DNA from 4 places in the Pseudomonas sp. KH_021 genome. Region 1 is predicted to be linked to each of the others. Evidence: predicted binding sites of a transcription regulator. Region 1 holds the regulator's gene; each other region holds the start of a gene.
What was found. The regulator sigma-54, encoded in region 1, starts transcription at its own class of promoters, with help from an activator protein. The targets are predictions, from matches to a motif close to ANTGGCATNNANNTTGCTNT.
Positions count from the first base shown of each region.

Region 2: the regulator sigma-54 is predicted to act here: its motif matches at 2,752-2,771, upstream of glnA (type I glutamate--ammonia ligase).
Region 3: the regulator sigma-54 is predicted to act here: its motif matches at 3,268-3,287, upstream of AC3IX4_RS20930 (CmpA/NrtA family ABC transporter substrate-binding protein).
Region 4: the regulator sigma-54 is predicted to act here: its motif matches at 3,525-3,544, upstream of flhA (flagellar biosynthesis protein FlhA).

Region 1 is NZ_CM174477.1:869,161-874,417, reverse strand. It holds gene lptA (lipopolysaccharide transport periplasmic protein LptA) at 1-275, shown strand, start outside; gene lptB (LPS export ABC transporter ATP-binding protein) at 275-1,000, shown strand; gene AC3IX4_RS04140 (RNA polymerase factor sigma-54) at 1,170-2,663, shown strand; gene hpf (ribosome hibernation-promoting factor, HPF/YfiA family) at 2,746-3,054, shown strand; gene ptsN (PTS IIA-like nitrogen regulatory protein PtsN) at 3,067-3,531, shown strand; gene rapZ (RNase adapter RapZ) at 3,534-4,391, shown strand; gene AC3IX4_RS04120 (HPr family phosphocarrier protein) at 4,408-4,680, shown strand; partial or broken gene aspA (aspartate ammonia-lyase) at 4,897-5,151, opposite strand.
Region 2 is NZ_CM174477.1:5,972,259-5,977,515, forward strand. It holds gene typA (translational GTPase TypA) at 1-953, opposite strand, end outside; gene thiI (tRNA uracil 4-sulfurtransferase ThiI) at 1,083-2,537, opposite strand; gene glnA (type I glutamate--ammonia ligase) at 2,867-4,273, shown strand; gene AC3IX4_RS27480 (DUF4124 domain-containing protein) at 4,728-5,249, shown strand; gene AC3IX4_RS27485 (DUF4124 domain-containing protein) at 5,246-5,257, shown strand, end outside.
Region 3 is NZ_CM174477.1:4,535,715-4,540,971, forward strand. It holds gene rlmKL (bifunctional 23S rRNA (guanine(2069)-N(7))-methyltransferase RlmK/23S rRNA (guanine(2445)-N(2))-methyltransferase RlmL) at 1-1,278, opposite strand, end outside; gene rmf (ribosome modulation factor) at 1,819-2,034, shown strand; gene AC3IX4_RS20925 (quinone-dependent dihydroorotate dehydrogenase) at 2,160-3,182, opposite strand; gene AC3IX4_RS20930 (CmpA/NrtA family ABC transporter substrate-binding protein) at 3,398-4,606, shown strand; gene AC3IX4_RS20935 (ANTAR domain-containing response regulator) at 4,622-5,197, shown strand.
Region 4 is NZ_CM174477.1:1,689,133-1,694,389, reverse strand. It holds gene flhF (flagellar biosynthesis GTPase FlhF) at 15-1,325, opposite strand; gene flhA (flagellar biosynthesis protein FlhA) at 1,337-3,466, opposite strand; gene AC3IX4_RS08005 (hypothetical protein) at 3,934-4,227, opposite strand; gene flhB (flagellar biosynthesis protein FlhB) at 4,305-5,257, opposite strand, start outside.

The sequences.
Region 1 (5,257 bases):
ACTTCGAGCAACAGCAAAAAGCCACCGACCCGGAAAAGGTCAAGGCCTATGCTGTGACCATCCAGTATCACTCCACGCAAGACCGTATCGTGTTGATCGACCAGGCCAAGGTGATCAACCAGGGCAACACCACCGAAGGCGAGAAGATCGTCTACGACACCGCCACTCAGGTGGCAACCGCTGGCCGCGCTGGAGGCGGTGTGAAAACACCACGCCCACGCATCGACATGGTCATCCAGCCGAAAAAGAAAACCGACGAGCAAAAGGCCCCGTAATGGCGACTCTGAAAGCCCAACACTTGGCCAAAAGCTACAAAAGCCGCCAGGTCGTGCGCGACGTCAGCCTGTCCATCGACAGCGGTCAGATCGTCGGCCTGCTGGGCCCCAATGGCGCTGGCAAGACCACCTGTTTCTACATGATCGTAGGGCTGGTGCAGGCTGACCAGGGCCGCGTGCTGATTGATGACATCGACGTCAGCCACCAACCCATGCACGGTCGCGCCCGTGCCGGTATCGGCTACCTGCCGCAGGAAGCCTCGATCTTTCGCAAGCTGTCGGTGGCCGACAACATCATGGCCATCCTGGAAACCCGCAAGGAGCTGGACAAGGCCGGCCGGGTCAAGGAGCTGGAAAGCCTGCTGCAGGAGTTCCACATCAGCCATATCCGCGACAACCTGGGGATGAGCCTGTCGGGTGGCGAGCGGCGCCGGGTCGAAATCGCCCGCGCACTGGCAACCGCGCCCAAGTTCATCCTGCTCGACGAACCTTTTGCCGGTGTCGACCCGATCTCCGTAGGTGATATCAAGCAGATCATCCATCACTTGAAAGCCAAGGGCATCGGCGTTCTGATCACCGACCACAATGTTCGTGAAACCCTGGATATTTGCGAAACCGCTTACATCGTCAATGATGGCCAACTGATCGCCGAGGGCGACTCGGACGCCATCCTGGCCAACGAACTGGTGAAAGAGGTTTACCTCGGCCACGAGTTCCGCCTGTAATTTCGAGGTGTTTGGCGAGTTGCCTGGAGCGCTTGACTGTCACTAAATTGTTACGGTGCTCTAGGCAAACACTTCAGATTCAGGCATATAACTTGCTTATGTTTGGCGCTCCGGCGCCCTGTAGTGGATGGCGCATGTGCGCCGGCAAATAAGGTGTAAAGCCCCTGCCATGAAACCATCGCTCGTCCTAAGAATGGGCCAGCAACTGACGATGACACCTCAGTTGCAACAGGCCATCCGTTTGCTCCAGCTGTCGACCCTGGACCTCCAACAGGAAATCCAGGAAGCACTGGAATCGAACCCGATGCTCGAACGCCAGGAAGAAGGCGACGACTTCGACAACAGTGACCCACTGGCCGATAACATCGAACAGAAAACCCCGTCGGACCTCCAGGAGCCCAGCTACCAGGAAAACGCACCGACCGTGGAGAACCTTGAAGAAGGCGAGTGGAACGAACGCATCCCCAACGAATTGCCGGTCGATACGGCCTGGGAAGACATCTACCAGACCAGCGCCAGCAGCCTGCCCAGCAACGACGATGACGAGTGGGACTTCACCACCCGCACGTCCGCCGGCGAAAGCCTGCAGAGCCACCTGCTCTGGCAGTTGAACCTGGCGCCGATGTCCGACACCGACCGCCTGATTGCCGTCACCTTGATCGACTGCATCAACAGCCAGGGCTACCTGGACGAAACCCTCGAGGAAATCTGCGAGTCGTTCGACCCGGAGCTGGACATCGAACTGGACGAGATCGAAGCCGTCCTGCACCGCGTGCAACAATTCGAGCCCGCCGGCATCGCCGCCCGCAACCTGGGCGAGTGCCTGTTGTTGCAACTGCGCCAACTGCCGCCCAAGACGCCTTGGCTAACGGAAGCCAAGCGTCTGGTTACCGATTTCATCGACGTGCTCGGCAGCCGTGACTACAGCCAGCTGATGCGCCGCATGAAAATCAAGGAAGACGAACTGCGCCAGGTGATCGAGCTGGTGCAGAGCCTCAACCCGCGCCCCGGTTCACAGATCGAGTCGTCCGAACCCGAGTACGTGGTGCCAGACGTGATCGTGCGCAAGGACAGCGAGCGCTGGCTGGTGGAGCTGAACCAGGAATCAGTGCCGCGTTTGCGCGTCAATCCGCAATACGCAGGCTTCGTTCGTCGCGCCGACACCAGCGCCGACAACACCTTCATGCGCAATCAACTGCAGGAAGCCCGCTGGTTCATCAAGAGCCTGCAAAGCCGCAACGAAACGCTGATGAAAGTTGCCACCCAGATCGTCGAGCACCAGCGCGGCTTCCTGGACCACGGCGACGAAGCCATGAAGCCTTTGGTGCTGCACGATATCGCCGAGGCAGTAGGCATGCATGAGTCAACTATTTCGCGGGTTACCACCCAGAAATACATGCATACCCCGCGCGGTATCTACGAGCTGAAGTATTTTTTCTCAAGCCACGTCAGCACCTCTGAAGGCGGTGAATGCTCGTCTACAGCCATCCGCGCGATCATCAAAAAACTGGTTGCCGCGGAAAATCAGAAAAAGCCATTGAGTGACAGCAAGATCGCTGGTTTACTGGAGGCACAGGGCATCCAGGTAGCCCGTCGCACCGTCGCCAAGTACCGCGAGTCCCTCGGCATTGCACCGTCGAGCGAACGCAAGCGATTGATGTAACGGCCTTGAGATGAGCCACAGCGTTTCAGTGGCAAGCCCGTGGGCTTGCCTCTTTATGCACTGGCAACATAGGAGAAGCTGTATGCAAGTCAACATCAGTGGACAACATGTAGAAGTCACCGAGCCATTGCGCACCTACATCGGGGAAAAACTCGATCGACTGGAGCGTCACTTCGACAAGATTACCAATGTGCAGATCATCCTCAAGGTCGAAAAGTTGCAGCAGAAGATCGAGGCTACCCTGCAGATTCCCGGCAATGAGGTTGTTGCCAATGCCGAGCATGAAGACATGTATGCCGCTATTGACTCCCTTACCGACAAGCTCGATCGCCAACTGAAAAAACACAAGGAAAAACAGCAGAGCCTCCTGAATGGCCAGGCTGCTCGCTGACACCCCCCTCACATGATCCGACTTGAAACTATCCTGACCGCCGGCCGTTCTCTTGTGAACGTGCCGGGCGGCAGTAAAAAGCGTGTACTCGAACAAATTGCAAATCTGATCCACCGGGAAGTACCCCAGCTGGATATGCAACTTGTGTTCGAAAGCCTGATTGCCCGTGAAAAACTGGGCTCTACCGGTTTCGGCAATGGCATTGCCATTCCTCACTGCCGGCTAAAGGGGTGCGACGGCCCCATCAGCGCCCTGCTTCACCTTGATGCACCCATAGATTTCGACGCCATCGACGGCGCACCGGTAGACCTGCTGTTCGTTCTGCTGGTCCCGGAGGCTGCCACCGATGCTCACCTGGAGCTGCTGCGCCAGATAGCCAGCATGCTTGATCGCAAGGACGTTCGTGATCGCCTGCGTACCGCGAGCAGCAACGAAGCCCTGTATCAAGTCGTCCTGGATGAACAGAGCGGTCACTAATCATGCGTTTGATCATCGTCAGCGGCCGATCCGGCTCAGGTAAAAGTACTGCACTCGATGTACTGGAGGATAACGGCTTCTACTGCATCGACAACTTGCCGGCAGGCCTGCTGCCGCAATTGGCCGAGAATGCGCTGATCAATACCGAGTTGCTGCAACCCAAGGTTGCCGTTTCCATTGATGCGCGCAACTTGCCCAGCCACTTGACGCGCTTTCCCGAACTGCTCGATGAAGCACGTGGCCGGCACATCCATTGCGACGTGTTGTACCTGGATGCCGATGAAGAAACCCTGCTCAAGCGTTTCTCCGAGACACGTCGGCGCCATCCACTGACCAATCCCTCGCGCTCGCTGGCAGAAGCCATCCGTGTCGAGAGCGATCTGCTGGGCCCGATCGCAGACCTTGCCGACCTCAAGATCAACACCACCAACCTCAACCTCTACCAACTGCGTGACACCATCAAGTTGCGCCTGCTGGACAAACCCGAGGCGGGTACGGCGTTTTTGGTCGAATCGTTCGGCTTCAAGCGCGGCATGCCAGTCGATGCCGACTTGGTGTTTGATGTGCGCTGCTTGCCCAACCCCTACTGGAAGCCGGAACTGCGCGATCATTCAGGGCTTGAACAACCCGTGGTCGACTATCTCGCTGCCCAGCCCGATGTCGAGGAAATGTTCCAGGACATCTCCAGCTATCTGCTCAAGTGGCTGCCGCGCTTTGCCGCCAGTAACCGTGCCTACGTCACGATCGCCATTGGCTGCACAGGCGGACACCATCGCTCCGTTTATCTGACCGAGCGCCTGGGCCAAGTCCTGCAGCAATCCCTCAAGAATGTTCAGGTTCGCCACCGCGACCTCAGCTGAAAGGACCCTCCCCGCGATGCCCGCTCTTGAAATCACCATTATCAACAAGCTTGGCTTGCACGCTCGCGCGGCAGCCAAGTTCGTCGGCGTCGCTGGCCAGCACCGCTGCCAGGTCCGAGTCGGGCGCACACCCGAGACCATGGTCGACGGCAAGAGCATCATGGCCGTCATGATGCTGGCTGCCGGCAAGGGCACCCATGTTCACCTGAAAACGGAAGGCGACAACGAACAGGAAGCGCTGGATGCGCTGGTGAAGTTGATCAACAACTACTTTGATGAAGGCGAGTGACAGCCCCCCCCCCGATAAACTACACCGTCTGCCTGACACACCGCGGTGCAGCCATCGCTGCGGTCCGGCGTTCCGGCAAGCCGCGCTCCTACAAGGGTCGGTGTAGGAGCCGGGTTTACCCGCGATGACGGCCTCAAGCCAACGCCGTATCCATCACCATCATCAAACAAAACCCGATGCACAAGCCAAGGCTGGCCAGGGCGGCATCACGCGTGATTACACGCCGCCCGCAGTGAGTTTTTCCGGGGCCAGCAGCACTTCAAGCTGCTGACGATCCAGGTCGGTGTGCTCCAGCGCCACATCGATGATCGGGCGCCCTTCCTTGTAGGCAGTCTTGGCTATTTCGGCAGCCTTCTGGTAGCCGATGATCGGGTTCAGGGCCGTCACCAGAATCGGGTTGCGCGCCAACGCTTCCTTGAGCTTGGCTTCGTTGACCTTGAAGGTGGCGATCGCCTTGTCGGCCAACAGCTGACCACCTAGGTAATGGTATTAATTACTAAATAATAAATAGAATCATTACAACATCTGTGTGCGACGGACAGCAAAAAGCCCGACACGGTGGTCGGGCTTTAAGGGA
Region 2 (5,257 bases), 1.1 Mb from region 1:
AACGGCGAGTCGTTGACCTGGAAGGTCATCGAAACGGTTGGCTCGTCAACGGTCAGCGGCTTCATCGCTTCGACGTTCAGTGGGTCGCACAGGGTGTCGGAGATGAGCAGCTCGTCGAAGCCGCTGATGCAGACGATGTCGCCGGCCAGTGCTTCTTCAACGTCAACGCGGTGCAGACCGTGGTGACCCATCAGCTTCAGGATACGGCCGTTGCGCTTCTTGCCGTTGGCGTCGATGGCGACAACCGGGGTGTTCGGCTTGATGCGACCACGGGCAATACGGCCAACACCGATAACGCCAAGGAAGCTGTTGTAGTCCAGTGCCGAGATTTGCATCTGGAACGGGCCATCACGGTCAACGGCGGGTGCGGGTACGTTGTCGACGATCGACTGGTACAGCGGGGTCATGTCTTCGGCCATCTCGGTGTGGTCCAGACCGGCAATGCCGTTCAGGGCCGAGGCGTAGACGACTTTGAAGTCCAGCTGTTCTTCGGTGGCACCGAGGTTGTCGAACAGGTCGAAGATCTGGTCCAGAACCCAGTCAGGACGCGCGCCCGGACGGTCGACCTTGTTGATGACCACGATTGGACGCAGGCCGGCTTCGAAAGCCTTCTTGGTCACGAAACGGGTTTGCGGCATAGGGCCGTCTTGAGCGTCAACCAGCAGCAGAACGGAGTCAACCATCGACATCACACGCTCTACTTCACCGCCGAAGTCGGCGTGGCCCGGGGTGTCCACGATGTTGATGTGGTAGCCGTTCCAGTTGATGGCGGTGTTCTTGGCCAGAATGGTAATGCCGCGCTCTTTTTCCTGGTCGTTGGAGTCCATCACGCGCTCGTCGTTGAGCTCGTTGCGCTCCAGGGTGCCGGATTGGCGCAGGAGCTTGTCGACCAGCGTGGTTTTACCATGGTCAACGTGGGCAATGATGGCGATGTTGCGTAGATTTTCGATCACTTGTGTATCTCGATCAGAGGATTCGGTTTGCCGACAATTCTATACGGCGGATGTTAATTAACGATGATTCAGCCAGCCCGTCGGTCGGGGGGGCGATGGCGGATACTTCCGCCATTCAGCCCTGGGACTTTATGTCGGACGATAAACGCGCACATTGGCATGTCCCTCGCTGAGCAGGTGATGAGCGTGCAGGCGGCTCATGACACCCCGGTCGCAATACAGCAGGTACTGGCGTGTGTTATCCAGCTCCTTGAAGCGACTGTTCAGGGCATAGAAAGGCATCACTTGGACTTCGATGCCTTCAAGCTGCAACGGCTGGTCTTCCTGGGCATCGGGGTGACGAATGTCGATCACCACTTGCCCGGCCAGCGCTTCGCTGACTTCTTCGATCTGGATATCCTGGCCCAGCTCGTCGATTACTTCGTCGATGGACACCAGGCGCGCTCGCTCGATAGCGCGTTCCAGCACCGCCATGTCGAACTGCTTTTCTTCATGCTCCATGCGGTGACGCTTGGCGCATGTGGTCGGGTTTACCGAGATCACGCCGCAATATTCCGGCATGTGCTTGGCAAACTCGGCGGTACCGATCTGGTTAGCGAGGTCAATGATGTCCTGCTTGTGGCTGGCCAGCAATGGGCGCAGTACCAGCTTCTCGGTGGCCGAATCGATGATCGAAAGGTTCGGCAGCGTCTGGCTCGACACTTGCGAGATCGCTTCACCGGTGACCAGTGCATCAATTTGCAGACGATCGGCCATGTGCGTGGCGGCGCGCAACATCATACGCTTCAATGCCACGCCCATATAGCGGTTATCGACCTTGCCGAGAATTTCTCCGACGACTTCCTCGAACGGTACGCTGATAAACAGCACGCGGTGGGAGCTGCCGTATTTCTTCCACAAGAAGTGCGCGACTTCCATCACGCCCAATTCGTGGGCACGGCCACCCAGGTTAAAGAAACAGAAGTGGGTCATCAGGCCGCGGCGCATCATCTGATAGGCGGCCACGGTGGAGTCGAAACCACCGGACATCAACACCAGCGTCTGCTCCAGCGCACCCAGCGGATACCCGCCGATGCCCTGGTGCTGGCTGTGGATGACGAACAACCGTTGGTCGCGAATTTCCAGGCGCACCACGACTTCGGGGTTACGCAGGTCGATACCGGCGGCGCCGCATTGCTGGCGCAGCTGGCTGCCCACGTAACGGTCGACGTCCATGGAGCTGAAGCTGTGCTTGCCGCCGCGCTTGCACTTGACGGCAAAGACTTTACCGGCCAGCTGCGGGCCAAAATGGGCCTTGCACTTGGCAACGATGTCGTCAAAGTCGCCCAGCGGGTACTCCTCCACTTGCAGGAAGTGGGTGATGCCCGGGGTGCAGCTCAGGCGCTCGAACATCTCGCGCAAAATCTTCGGGTCTTCGATGCGGGTCACAAGCTCGAGGTTGTCCCACACGCCGTCGACCACCACCTTAGGGTCCAGGTCTTTGACAACGACACGGATATTTTTGGCGAGCTGACGGATAAAGCGCATGCGCACCGGCCGGCTCTTGATGGTGATCTCTGGAAAAACCTTAATGATTAGTTTCATGAAAACTGCGCGCGAGGTGCCAGTCAAAAAAGAGGGGGCGGGATTATAGCGGAAATTGCTCAGGTTTTAACCAATTATCGCACAGCCACCCCGAAGCGCACCAAAACGGATCACTAAGCACTTGATTCGCATCATTAAGGTGCGGAATTTTCCGATTTTCTACTGAATAAACCGTGAAACGCTTGAGTTTGGGGCGAAAAAACCAATACAGGGCACTGGCATGCAAATTGCTCCCTTGTGAGGCAGGTTGCCTTGGCGGACTATCCACGCCCGGCATCACCCAAATTCAAGGGCTGCAAAGGCAAGCTCTACCCCACCCGGAGGACACTATGTCGAAGTCGGTTCAACTCATCAAAGATCATGACGTTAAATGGATTGATCTGCGCTTCACTGACACCAAAGGCATCCAGCACCACGTCACCATGCCAGCCCGTGACGCGCTGGATGACGACTTCTTTGAAGTCGGCAAAATGTTCGACGGTTCCTCCATCGCTGGCTGGAAAGGCATCGAAGCTTCCGACATGATCCTGATGCCGGTTGACGATTCCGCCGTTCTCGATCCGTTCACCGAAGAGCCGACCCTGATCCTGGTCTGCGACATCGTCGAGCCTTCTAGCATGCAAGGCTACGATCGCGACCCACGTGCGATCGCCAAGCGCGCCGAAGAGCACCTCAAAGGTACCGGCATCGGCGACACCGTGTTCGCAGGCCCAGAGCCAGAATTCTTCATCTTCGACGAAGTGAAATTCAAGTCCGACATCTCCGGCTCCATGTTCAAGATCTTCTCCGAGCAAGGCTCGTGGATGTCTGACCAGGACGTAGAAGGCGGCAACAAAGGCCACCGTCCAGGCGTCAAAGGGGGTTACTTCCCAGTTCCGCCGTTCGACCACGACCACGAAATCCGTACTGCCATGTGCAACGCACTGGAAGAAATGGGCCAAATCGTCGAAGTTCACCACCACGAAGTGGCGACTGCCGGCCAGAACGAAATCGGCGTCAAGTTCAACACCCTGGTGAAGAAAGCTGACGAAGTCATGGCCTTGAAGTACGTCGTGCACAACGTTGCCGACGCCTACGGCCGTACCGCTACCTTCATGCCTAAGCCTCTGTACGGCGACAACGGCTCGGGTATGCACGTTCACATGTCCATCTGGAAAGATGGCAAGAACACCTTCGCTGGCGAAGGTTATGCCGGCCTGTCCGACACCGCCCTGTACTTCATTGGCGGTATCATCAAGCACGGTAAGGCCCTGAACGGCTTCACCAACCCTGCGACCAACTCCTACAAGCGTCTGGTTCCAGGCTTCGAAGCACCAGTGATGCTGGCCTACTCGGCTCGCAACCGCTCCGCTTCGATCCGTATTCCTTACGTTTCCAGCCCTAAGGCTCGCCGTATCGAAGCACGCTTCCCGGATCCGGCTGCCAACCCGTACCTGGCCTTCGCAGCACTGCTGATGGCCGGTCTGGACGGTATCCAGAACAAGATCCACCCAGGCGACGCTGCCGACAAAAACCTGTATGACCTGCCGCCTGAAGAGGCCAAAGAGATCCCACAAGTTTGCGGTAGCCTCAAAGAAGCCCTGGAAGAGCTGGACAAGGGCCGTGCGTTCCTGACCAAAGGCGGCGTGTTCTCCGACGACTTCATCGATGCCTACATCGCGCTGAAAAGCGAAGAAGAAATCAAGGTCCGCACCTTCGTACACCCACTGGAATACGAGCTGTACTACAGCTGCTAATCCAGTAGCGCTCGCGCAAGCGGCGTGACTAAAAAGGCCTCCTTCGGGAGGTCTTTTTTTTTTGCCCGGTAGGAGCCAGCCTTGGCTGCGATGGCCATAGGTATCTACACATCTTTTGGCGTACTGCTACGAATGTAGCCGCTGACGAGGTACGAGGCTGCGATCGGCAGCGAAGCGGCCGTAAAACCTGAGACCATAATCCATCAGGCACACCGAAGGGCCTGAATTTACGACGGCTTCGCCGCCGATCGCAGCCTCGTACCTCGGCAGCGGCTACAAGAGCCGCGCTGCCCCAGAGTTGTGTAGATACCTATGCTGCGATGGCCACACCGCGGTGCATCAGGCAAACCGCGGCGCGTTCATCGCAGGCAAGCCTTGCTCCTACAGGGCCCCAATGAACACCCAATGTTCTATGCTGCCAACACGCTCAGCCTTTGCGACTCAAGGACCCTCCATGCGCCTGCCCCTGATCGGCCTGCTGTTGCTGGTCGCCCTGCCCGCCAGCGCAGAGGTCTACAAGTACATCGACGCCAACGGCAACACCACCTACAGCAATATGCCGCCGCCAGATGGGCGCCCCGCCGAGACCGTCAAGCTGCTGCCACTCAACAGCGTCGAGAAGCAGCCACCCACCCAGCCGCCCCTGCCCACGCCAGCCACCCCGCCTATATCTGCGCAAAGCACCTATCAGGTACTGGAACTGACCGGCCTGCCCACCGATGAAGCCCTGCGCGCCAACAACGGCACCTTTACCGTGACCGTGCACATCGAACCACGGCTGGTGCCCGGCCATTTGCTCAGGCTGGTGCTCGACGGCAAGCCCTACGGCCAACCGAGCAACGTCCCGCGCCTGCAACTGGTCAATATCGACCGGGGTGATCATTACCTGGCCGTGCAAGTACTCAACAATGGCGAAGTGATCCAGCAGAGCGAGCCGTTCAAATTCACCTTGCAACGGGTGCATCTAGGCCAATGAAGCGACTT
Region 3 (5,257 bases), 2.6 Mb from region 1:
TTCACTCAGGCGCGCTTCCTCAACCACGGGAGCTGCGTTGCTGGATTTTGGGCTTTCGATTTCGCGCTGGGCGCGCTCTTCGCTGCTGCGACGCTCACCGGTCACGAACTGGTCAGGCTGAACCTTGATCAGCAACAGCTTGCAGGGCAAGGCACCGTTCCAGAATGCGTACTGCTTGTGACTGCGGATACCCATGCGCTTGCCCAGGTCCGGCGCGCCGGTGAATACCGCCGCTTCCCAGTTCAAGCAGGCCTGTCGCAGGCGTTCGCCAAGGTTTTGATAGAGATACAGCAAGCTCGCTTCGTCGCCCAGGCGCTCGCCATAAGGAGGGTTACAAATGACCAGGCCTTTCTGGTTCTGGTCCGGGCGCGGCTCGAAGGTCGCCACTTCACCCTGATAGATCTTGACCCACTCGCTCAAGCCGGCACGCTCAACGTTGTTACGCGCTGGCTGAATCAGTCGTGGGTCGGCCTCATAGCCGCGGATCCATAGGGGTTGGCGTGCCAGACCCGCATCAGCGCGTGCCTGCGCTTCTTCCTTGAGCTTGCGGAACATCGCCGGGACGTGGCCGAGCCAGGCCGAGAAACCCCAGCGCTCGCGCCGAAGGTTAGGCGCGATGTCGGCCGCGATCATCGCTGCCTCGACCAGGAAGGTACCCACGCCACACATCGGGTCCGCCAGCGCCCCGCCTTGGGCTGCTATGCGCGGCCAGCCGGCACGGATCAGCACCGCCGCGGCCAGGTTTTCCTTCAGTGGCGCAGCCCCTTGCTGCAGGCGGTAACCCCGTTGGTGCAGGCTGTGGCCAGAGAGATCCAGGGACAGGATCGCCTCGCCACGGTCCAGGCGCAGATGCACGCGCAGGTCCGGGTTGAGCTTGTCCACCGAGGGGCGCTCACCCGAGGGCGTGCGCAATTTATCGACGATGGCATCCTTGACCTTCAAGGCGCCGAAGTGAGTGTTATCGATGCCCGAACCATGCCCGCTGAACTCAACCGCCAGTGTGCCGTCGGGCAACAAGTGGTCTTGCCAGTCGACGTCATTGACGCCGTCGTAAAGATCGTCGGCGTTCTTCATGGAAAAACGCTTGAGCACCAGCAGCACGCGGTTGCCCAGGCGCGACCAGAGGCACAAACGGTAGGCGGTTTCCATGTCGGCGCTGCCGCGGATCGCCGATGTGTGCTCGCGCACATCCTCAAGGCCAAGGCCTGCGGCCTCCTCGGCAAGCAGTCCTTCGAGGCCCTTGGGGCAGGTGAGGTAGAGTTCGTAACGATCCGACATGGTTTTTCCAGAGTCTTGGCAATAGGTGAACGGGCAACGCATTGCCTGTTCGATGTTTGATCAAGCGCTTTTCAAACGGCGCCCGCGTGGCACCCTAAGGTGCCGTTTCCGCCTCGCAATCGACAGCTTTCTGCGCCAGCAAAATGCCTTTGATCGCTTGGCAGTGAAAAATGTCCTTGGCAAAAGGCCGATATATGACCCTTCGTCGTTTCATGTGACTTTTTTTCGCCAACCCAAAAGGCATGGCGTTCTGAGGTCACGCAATGGGCAAACCCTGATGATAGCGGGGTTTGAATGCGAACCATCCTTGAATCAATTTTTTACTTATGGCTCGTATACCTTAAAGGTTACGTGCTTATGACAAATCGATCATTCACACAGCCCTACGCCTTGGGTAGAAATCAACTCAGGTTGTCTCGCAACGAGGCAACACCTTTGCTCGCCACGCCGGCAGCGAGCGCGCAACACCGGCAGAATGAATCTGCCCGGCCTCAACGAGGCCGACGGGACATTACAGTCAACAAGTGAGGGCAACACCCTATGAGAAGACTTAAGCGTGATCCGTTGGAACGAGCATTTCTACGCGGATACCAATACGGCATCCATGGCAAATCCCGTGAGCTTTGCCCCTTTACTCTACCGTCAGTACGCCAAGCCTGGATTAACGGCTGGCGCGAAGGACGCGGCGACAACTGGGACGGTATGACCGGCACTGCGGGTATCCATAGACTCAACGAACTTCACGCCGTTGGCTGAATCACGAGGACACTTTTAATCTTTCCCATCAACCATGCACGCCCCATCCGGGCGGCGGGCTGAGGCCCAGGGGCCCCTTCAAGGGGCCCTTTTTAATGCCGGCGCTTTTTTAATGCCCGTGTGAATCAGCGCGGCAAGGCGGCAATGGCGTCTACGGCCTCGCGAATCAAGGCAGGGCCCTTGTAGATGAAGCCCGAGTAGATCTGCACCAGGCTCGCGCCGGCCTGGATCTTCTCTGCCGCGTGGCGCCCTTCAGTAATGCCGCCCGCGGCAATGATTGGCATCTTCCCTGCCAACTCACCCGAGAGCACCTTGACGATGTGAGTGCTCTTCTCGCGTACCGGCGCACCGGACAAGCCACCGGCCTCGTCACCATGAACCAGGCCTTCGACACCTTCACGGCCCAGGGTGGTGTTGGTGGCGATCACCGCATCCATCCCCGACTCCAGCAAGGCCGCGGCGACCAGCACGGTTTCTTCGTCGCTCATGTCCGGGGCAATCTTGATGGCCAGCGGCACACGCTTGCCATGCTGGCTAGCCAGTACTTCACGACGCTCGGCCAGTGCGGCCAGCAGCTGCTTGAGCGACTCGCCGAATTGCAGGCTACGCAGGCCCGGTGTGTTAGGCGAGCTGACGTTGACCGTGATGTAACTGGCATGGCCGTAGACTTTTTCCAGACAGATCAGGTAATCGTCGACCGCACGCTCGACCGGGGTGTCGAAGTTCTTGCCAATATTGATCCCCAGGATGCCTCGGTATTTGGCCGCCTGAACCCGTGACAGCAGGTTATCCACGCCCAGGTTGTTGAAGCCCATGCGGTTGATGATGGCCTCGGCCTCAGGCAAACGGAAAATCCGTGGCTTGGGATTGCCCGGTTGCGGTCGCGGCGTCACGGTGCCGATCTCAACGAAACCGAAACCCAACTGCGCGAAACCGTCGATGGCCGCGCCGTTCTTGTCCAGGCCCGCGGCCAGGCCGACCGGGTTGGCGAACTCCAGGCCCATGACATTGACCGGCAAGCGCGCGGGCGCCTTGGTCAGCAGGCCATTGATACCCAAACGGCCACCGGCGCCAATCAAATCCAGCGACAGGTCGTGGGAGGTTTCCGGGGAGAGTTTGAACAACAGCTGGCGGGCCAGGTTATACATGGGCGACGTGAGCTCGACGGGGGACGGGTAAGGGCGGCGATTATAGCCGGGGCGGCGACTCCAAGCCCAGCCCCGTCGCTCACCGCCTGGCATATGCTTTGCTTTAGCTACCCCATCTCCCTGCTCCAACGGCGGAACAGGGCAAGGATTTCAGCGACGCCAGGCCGCAACCGCGCGAGCCCCACCGGCGCTTCTTTATGGGTAGTAGTGCTCTGATGAATAACATCCCCGTGAATCCGCTGGTTTGGGCCAATGGCAGCGATGCCCCCGAAAAACATAGCTTGAACATCGGCTTCATGGCCCTGAGCGATTGCGCCTCGGTGGTGGTGGCCGCCACCCAGGGCTTTGCCCAGGCCCACGGCCTGACCCTGAACCTCAAGCGCCAGAATTCCTGGGCGACCCTGCGCGACAAATTGATCAACGGCGAGCTGGACGCCGCACACAGCCTCTACGGCCTGATTTACGCCGTCCACCTGGGCATCGGCGGTACACCCGCCAACGACATGGCGGTCCTGATGGGCCTGAACCAGAACGCCCAGAGCATCAACCTTTCCCCGGCACTGCAGCGCCTGGGCGTGACCGATCCTGAAGCACTTCGCCTGCACGTGCACCAAAGCAAGACAAAACTCACCTTCGCCCAGACCTTCCCCACCGGCACCCATGCCATGTGGCTGAACTATTGGCTGGCAAGCCACGGGATTCACCCGCTCTACGATATCGACAGCGTGGTGGTCCCGCCGGCACAAATGGTCGCCCACCTGCAGGCCGGTCGCATTGATGGCTTTTGCGCAGGCGAACCCTGGGCTGCCAGCGCCATCGGGCAGGGGCTTGGCTTTACGCTCGCGACCAGTCAGTCGATCTGGCCGGACCACCCGGAAAAGGTGCTGGGTTGTACTCAGGCGTTCGTGAACCAGTACCCCAATACCGCCCGTGCGCTGGTCATGGCGGTCCTTGAAGCCAGCCGTTTTATCGAGCAAAGCCCGGAAAACCTGCGCAGCACCGCCCAATTGCTAAGCGGACAAGATTTCCTTGCCACCCAAGTAACCGATATCGAGCCGCGGCTGCTGGGCAACTACGACGACGGCCTCGGGCACTGCTGGCACGACCCGCACAGCCTGCATTTCCACAATGAAGGCGTTGTGAACCAGCCGTACCTGAGCGACGGCATGTGGTTCATGACCCAGTTCCGCCGCTGGGGCCTGCTGCGTGACGAGCCCGACTACCTGCAGGTTGCACGGCAAGTACAACAGTGTTCGCTGTATAGCGATGCCGCCGGGGCGTTGGGCATTCCCTGCACGGATCGGCCAATGCGCCGCAACCAACTGATCGATGGCAAAGTCTGGGACGGCTCAGACCCGGCCGGCTATGCGCGTAGCTTCACCTTGCATGCCTTGTACGACCATCCCTTGCACGCGCAACGCTGACAGGAGCTCGCCACCATGCTGCGTATCCTGCTGATTGATGACACCGAGAAAAAAGTCGGGCGACTGAAAAGCGCCTTGATTGAAGCGGGCTTTGAGGTCATTGACGAATCCGGCGCTGCCATCGACCTGCCTGCGCGCGTCGAAACGGTGCGCCCGGATGTGATCCTGATCGATACCGAGTCACCCGGCCGTGACGTGATGGAACAAGTGGTGCTGGTCACCCGCGATTGGCCCCGGCCCATCGTCATGTTCACCGACGAGCACGACCCGGGCGTGATGCGCCAAGCCATCAAGTCCGGCGTCAGTGCTTATATCGTCGAGGGCATCCATGCCCAGCGCCTGCACCCGATCCTGGACGTGGCCATGGCCCGGTTCGAGAGCGACCAGGCCCTGCGAGCCCAGTTGCATGCCCGCGACCAACAATTGGCCGAGCGCAAGCGCATCGAATTGGCCAAGGGGCTGCTGATGAAAATGAAGGCCTGCAACGAGGAACAGGCCTACACCCTGATGCGCCGCCAGGCCATGAGCAAACAGCAAAAGCTGATCCAGGTCGCCGAACAGATCATTGCCATGAGCGAGTTGCTGGGCTGAAACAATTCTGGCCCAGGTATTGCTAGTTCTCTGATAACTCCTGCAGGCAGCCAACGGCGG
Region 4 (5,257 bases), 820 kb from region 1:
GTTCCATGTTCACCTCAGCCCACTCGCTGGCCGGGGCGCTGGTAGAGATCAGCGAACATATCGGCCATCGCCTCTTCGCTGGGCTCTTCCTGCATCTGCACGCTGACCGCGCGACTCACCAACTGGTGACCGCGCGGTACGTGCAGGTCGTCAGGAATGCGCGGGCCATCGGTTAGGTAGGCAACCGGCAATTCTTGACTGATGGCCAGGCTCAGCACTTCGCCAAGACAAGCCGTTTCATCCAGTTTAGTCAGGATGCACCCCGACAGGCCGCAGCGCTTATAGCTGTGGTAGGCGGCGGTGAGCACCTGTTTCTGGCTGGTAGTGGCCAAAACCAGAAAGTTGCGTGCCTTGATGCCACGCCCGGCCAGGCTTTCAAGCTGCATGCGCAGGGCCGGGTCGCTGGCCTGCAGGCCAGCGGTGTCGATCAGCACGACGCGCTTGCGCAGCAACGGTTCCAGCGCCTGGGCCAACGACTGCCCAGGGTCAACGTAGGTCACCGAGACATTGAGGATTCGCCCCAGGGTCTTGAGTTGCTCCTGGGCGCCGATACGGAAGCTGTCCATGCTCACCAACGCCAGGCTCTGCGCGCCGTACTTGAGTACATAGCGCGCAGCCAGCTTGGCCAGGGTGGTGGTCTTGCCCATGCCGGCCGGGCCGACCATGGCAATCACCCCGCCCTCTTCGATCGGCTCGATCTCAGGCACCGTGATCTTGCGCGCCAGGTGGGCCAGCAACATGCGCCAGGCATGGCGTGGGTCTTCGATTTCGCGGGTCAGTTCCAGCAGGTCACGCGACAGCGGGCCAGACAGGCCAATGCGCTGCAGGCGTCGCCAGAGGTTGGCCTGCTGTGGTTTGCTGCCTTGCAGTTGGGTCCAGGCCAGGGAGCCGAGCTGGACTTCCAGCAGCTCGCGCAAGCCACTGAGCTCCGAACGCATGGAGTCGAACAGGCGGTGGTCGACCGGCGGCATGGCAGGTGGCGCAACCGGGCGTGGCGGCTCCTCGAAATGGGGCTCGACCAGGGGTTCGGCAGCGGTCAGCGGCAAACCTGCGAACAACTGGCCATTGGTATTGGCATCGTTGCGAATGCTCAGCTCAGCCTGCGCGGTCACGATACGCGACTGGGTCTTGCGCAACTCGTTCTCGAGTTCAACGTTTGGCGCGCTGGGCGCCAGTGCCGACAACTTGTAGTCCAGCGCCGCCGTCAGCTCGACACCGCCAGCAATCCGCCGGTTACCAATGATGGCGGCGTCGGGCCCCAACTCATCGCGAACCAGTTTCATCGCTTGGCGCATGTCGGCAGCGAAAAAACGCTTAACTTGCATAACCCGTTACCTCAGCCATTGGGCCCTACTGTTGCAACGATGGTGACTTGCTTGTTGTCGGGTATTTCCTGATACGCCAGAACGTGCAAATTCGGTACAGCCAGACGACCGAAGCGCGACAGCATCGCCCTGACCGGCCCTGCGACCAGCAGGATCGCCGGCTGCCCCTGCATTTCCTGACGCTGGGCAGCTTCGATCAACGAACGCTGAAGTTTTTCGGCCATGCTCGGCTCCAGAAGAACAGCTTCTTCCTGGCCTTGTCCGGCGCGCTGCAAACTATTGAGCAAAATTTGTTCCAACCTTGGCTCAAGCGTGATCACAGGCAGCTCGGGCTCAAGCCCCACAATGCTTTGCACGATGGCGCGACACAATCCGACACGCACCGCGGCCACCATGGCGGCAGTATCTTGACTCTTGTTGGCATTGTTGGCGATGGCCTCGGCGATGCTGCGGATATCGCGCACCGGCACCTGTTCGGCCAGCAGCGCCTGCAGTACTTTGAGCAAACCGGACAACGACAGAATGCCCGGCACCAGTTCTTCGGCAAGCTTGGGCGAGCCCTTGGCCAGTACGTTCAGCAACTGCTGGACCTCTTCGTGGCCGATCAGCTCATGGCAATGCTTGTACAGGATCTGGTTGAGGTGCGTGGCGACCACGGTACTGGCGTCGACCACAGTGTAGCCCAGGGTCTGCGCCTGGCTGCGCTGGCTGAGCTCGATCCACACCGCTTCGAGGCCGAAAGCCGGGTCTTTGGCGGTGATACCACTGAGGGTGCCGTAAACCTGGCCTGGGTTGATCGCAAGCTCTCGATCCGGGTAGATCTCGGCTTCGGCCAGGATCACCCCCATCAGCGTCAGGCGATAGGCGCTGGGCGCCAGGTCAAGGTTGTCGCGGATATGCACGGTGGGCATCAGGAAGCCCAAGTCCTGGGACAGCTTCTTGCGCACGCCCTTGATCCGCGCCAGCAATTGGCCGCCCTGGTTGCGGTCTACTAGCGGAATGAGGCGGTAGCCCACCTCCAGGCCGATCATGTCGATGGGGGTGACGTCATCCCAGCCCAGCTCCTTGGTTTCTTGGGTGCGCTGGGGGGAAGGCAGCAAATCCTGCTGGCGCTGAACCTCTTGCAGGGCCTGGACTTTCTGCTGGTTCTGGTTGCGCCACACCAGATACGCGATGCCGCCCGCGACCATGGCCAGGGAAATAAACGAGAAATGCGGCATGCCCGGCACCAGGCCCATGACCAGCATCAGGCCGGCCGACACCGCCAGTGCCTTGGGCGAGGCGAACATCTGCCGGTTGATCTGCTTGCCCATGTCTTCGGAGCCCGAGGCACGAGTCACCATGATTGCCGCGGCGGTGGACAGCAGCAGTGATGGCAATTGCGCCACTAATCCGTCTCCGATGGTCAACAGGGCGTAAACCTTACCGGCTTCGGCAAAGCTCATGCTGTGCTGGAAGATACCGATGGCCATGCCGCCGATCAGGTTGATGAACAGAATCAACAGGCCGGCAACGGCGTCACCGCGCACGAACTTGCTGGCACCGTCCATGGAACCGTAGAACTCGGCCTCTTGGGCCACTTCCGTGCGGCGAGCCTTGGCCTGGGCCTGGTCGATCAGGCCGGCGTTAAGGTCGGCGTCGATGGCCATCTGCTTGCCGGGCATGGCGTCCAGGGTGAAGCGTGCGCTCACCTCGGAAATACGCCCGGCGCCCTTGGTGACCACCACGAAGTTGATGATCATCAGAATCGCGAACACCACGATACCGACCACATAGTTACCGCCGATCACCACCTCGCCGAAGGCCTGGATCACCTTGCCGGCTGCGGCGTGGCCATCATGACCGTGGAGCATCACCACCCGTGTCGACGCCACGTTCAGCGCCAGGCGCAGCAGGGTCGCCACCAACAGGATGGTCGGGAAGACGGCGAAATCCAGCGGCCGCAGGGCGTACACGCACACCAGCAGCACAACGATGGACAAGGCAATGTTGAAGGTGAAGAACACATCGAGCAAAAACGGCGGCACCGGCAGCATCATCATCGCCAGCATCACCAGCAACAACAGCGGCACACCCAGATTGCCCCGACCCAGGCCGGACAAGTTGCTGCGGGCAGCATTGATTAACTGGGTACGATCCACCGATTTTCCTCACAAGCATCAAGCAAACTTTTGACGCCATAGAGGGCGCAGCGCTGCTATTGCAAGAAGCTTTCCAACTTGGCCATTCACGATGAACCCATCGCGCGCAAACCGGTAGGAGCCAAGCTTGCTTGCGATGCAGGCACCGCGGTTGTACAGGAAAATCGCGGCGATATCATCGCGGGCGAGCCCGGCTCCTACCCGTTGTAGGAGCCAAGCTTGCTTGCGATACAGGCACCGCGGTTTTACAGGTAAATCGCGGCGATATCATCGCGGGCGAGCCCGGCTCCTACCCGTGATTCAGGCGCCGCAGCCATGTAGGAGCCAAGCTTGCTTGCGATGCAGGCACCGCGGTTTAACGGGTAAATCACGGCGATATCATCGCGGGCGAGCCCGGCTCCTACCCGTGATTCAGGCGCCGCAGCCATGTAGGAGCCAAGCTTGCTTGCGATGCAGGCACCGCGGTTTTACAGGTAAATCGCGGCGATATCATCGCGGGCGAGCCCGGCTCCTACCCGTGATTCAGGCGCCGCAGCCATGTAGGAGCCAAGCTTGCTTGCGATACAGGCACCGCGGTTTAACGGGTAAATCGCGGCGATATCATCGCGGGCGAGCCCGGCTCCTACCCGTGATTCAGGCGCCGCAGCCATGTAGGAGCCAAGCTTGCTTGCGATGCAGGCACCGCGGTTGTACAGGAAAATCGCGGCGATATCATCGCGGGCGAGCCCGGCTCCTACCCGTGATTCAGGCGCCGCAGCCATGTAGGAGCCAAGTTTACTTACGATACAGGCACCGCGGTTGTACAGGTAAATCGCGGCGATATCATCGCGGGCGGACCTCAAGAATCGCGCTGAAGGTCCGGGGGGATAGGCAGGTCTTTCAATGGATCAGGCCGTTTGCCGCGCCCGGCCTTGTATTGGCGGATCTGGTAGACATACGCCAACACCTGCGCCACGGCGAGGTACAACCCGGCGGGGATTTCCTGATCGACTTCGGTGGAGTAGTAGATCGAGCGCGCCAGCGCCGGGGATTCGAGCAACTGGATCTGGTGCTGGGTAGCGATTTCACGGATTTTAAGGGCCAGAAAATCGCTGCCCTTGGCCAGCAGGATCGGCGCCCCGCCCTTCTCGGCGTCGTATTTGAGCGCCACCGCATAATGCGTCGGGTTGGTAATCACCACATCAGCCTCGGGAATTGCCGCCATCATTCGCCTTTGAGACATTTCTCGCTGGACCTGGCGAATTCGCTGCTTGACCTCGGGCCGGCCTTCGCTGTCCTTGAATTCGTCGCGCACTTCCTGCTTGGTCATCATCAGCTTCTGCTTGCTCTGATACAGCTGGATCGGCACATCCACCGCCGCAATCAGCAGCAGCCCCAACGCCATCCACAGCGTGCTCCACCCCACCACCTGGACACTATGCACAATCGCCAGCTCCAGCGGCTCATGGGCAATCGCCAACAAGTCGTCGCGGTCGGACATCAGCACCACCAACGCCACGATCAACACCACGAAAAACTTGGCCAAGGCCTTGAGCAGCTCGGTCAAGGCGTGCATCGAAAACATCCGTTTAAGCCCGGACAGCGGGTTCATGCGGCTGAATTTCGGCGCAAGGCTACCGGTGGCGAACAACCAGCCACCCAGCGAAATCGGCCCGACCAGCGCTGCCAGCAGCAACAGCAACAACACCGGCTGAGTCGCCAACAGCGCGATCTTGCCAGAGTTGAGCAAGAAGATGCCCATGTAGCGCTCATCGAGCAACACTTCGCGAGGCAAGCTGAAGTTGAGCCGCA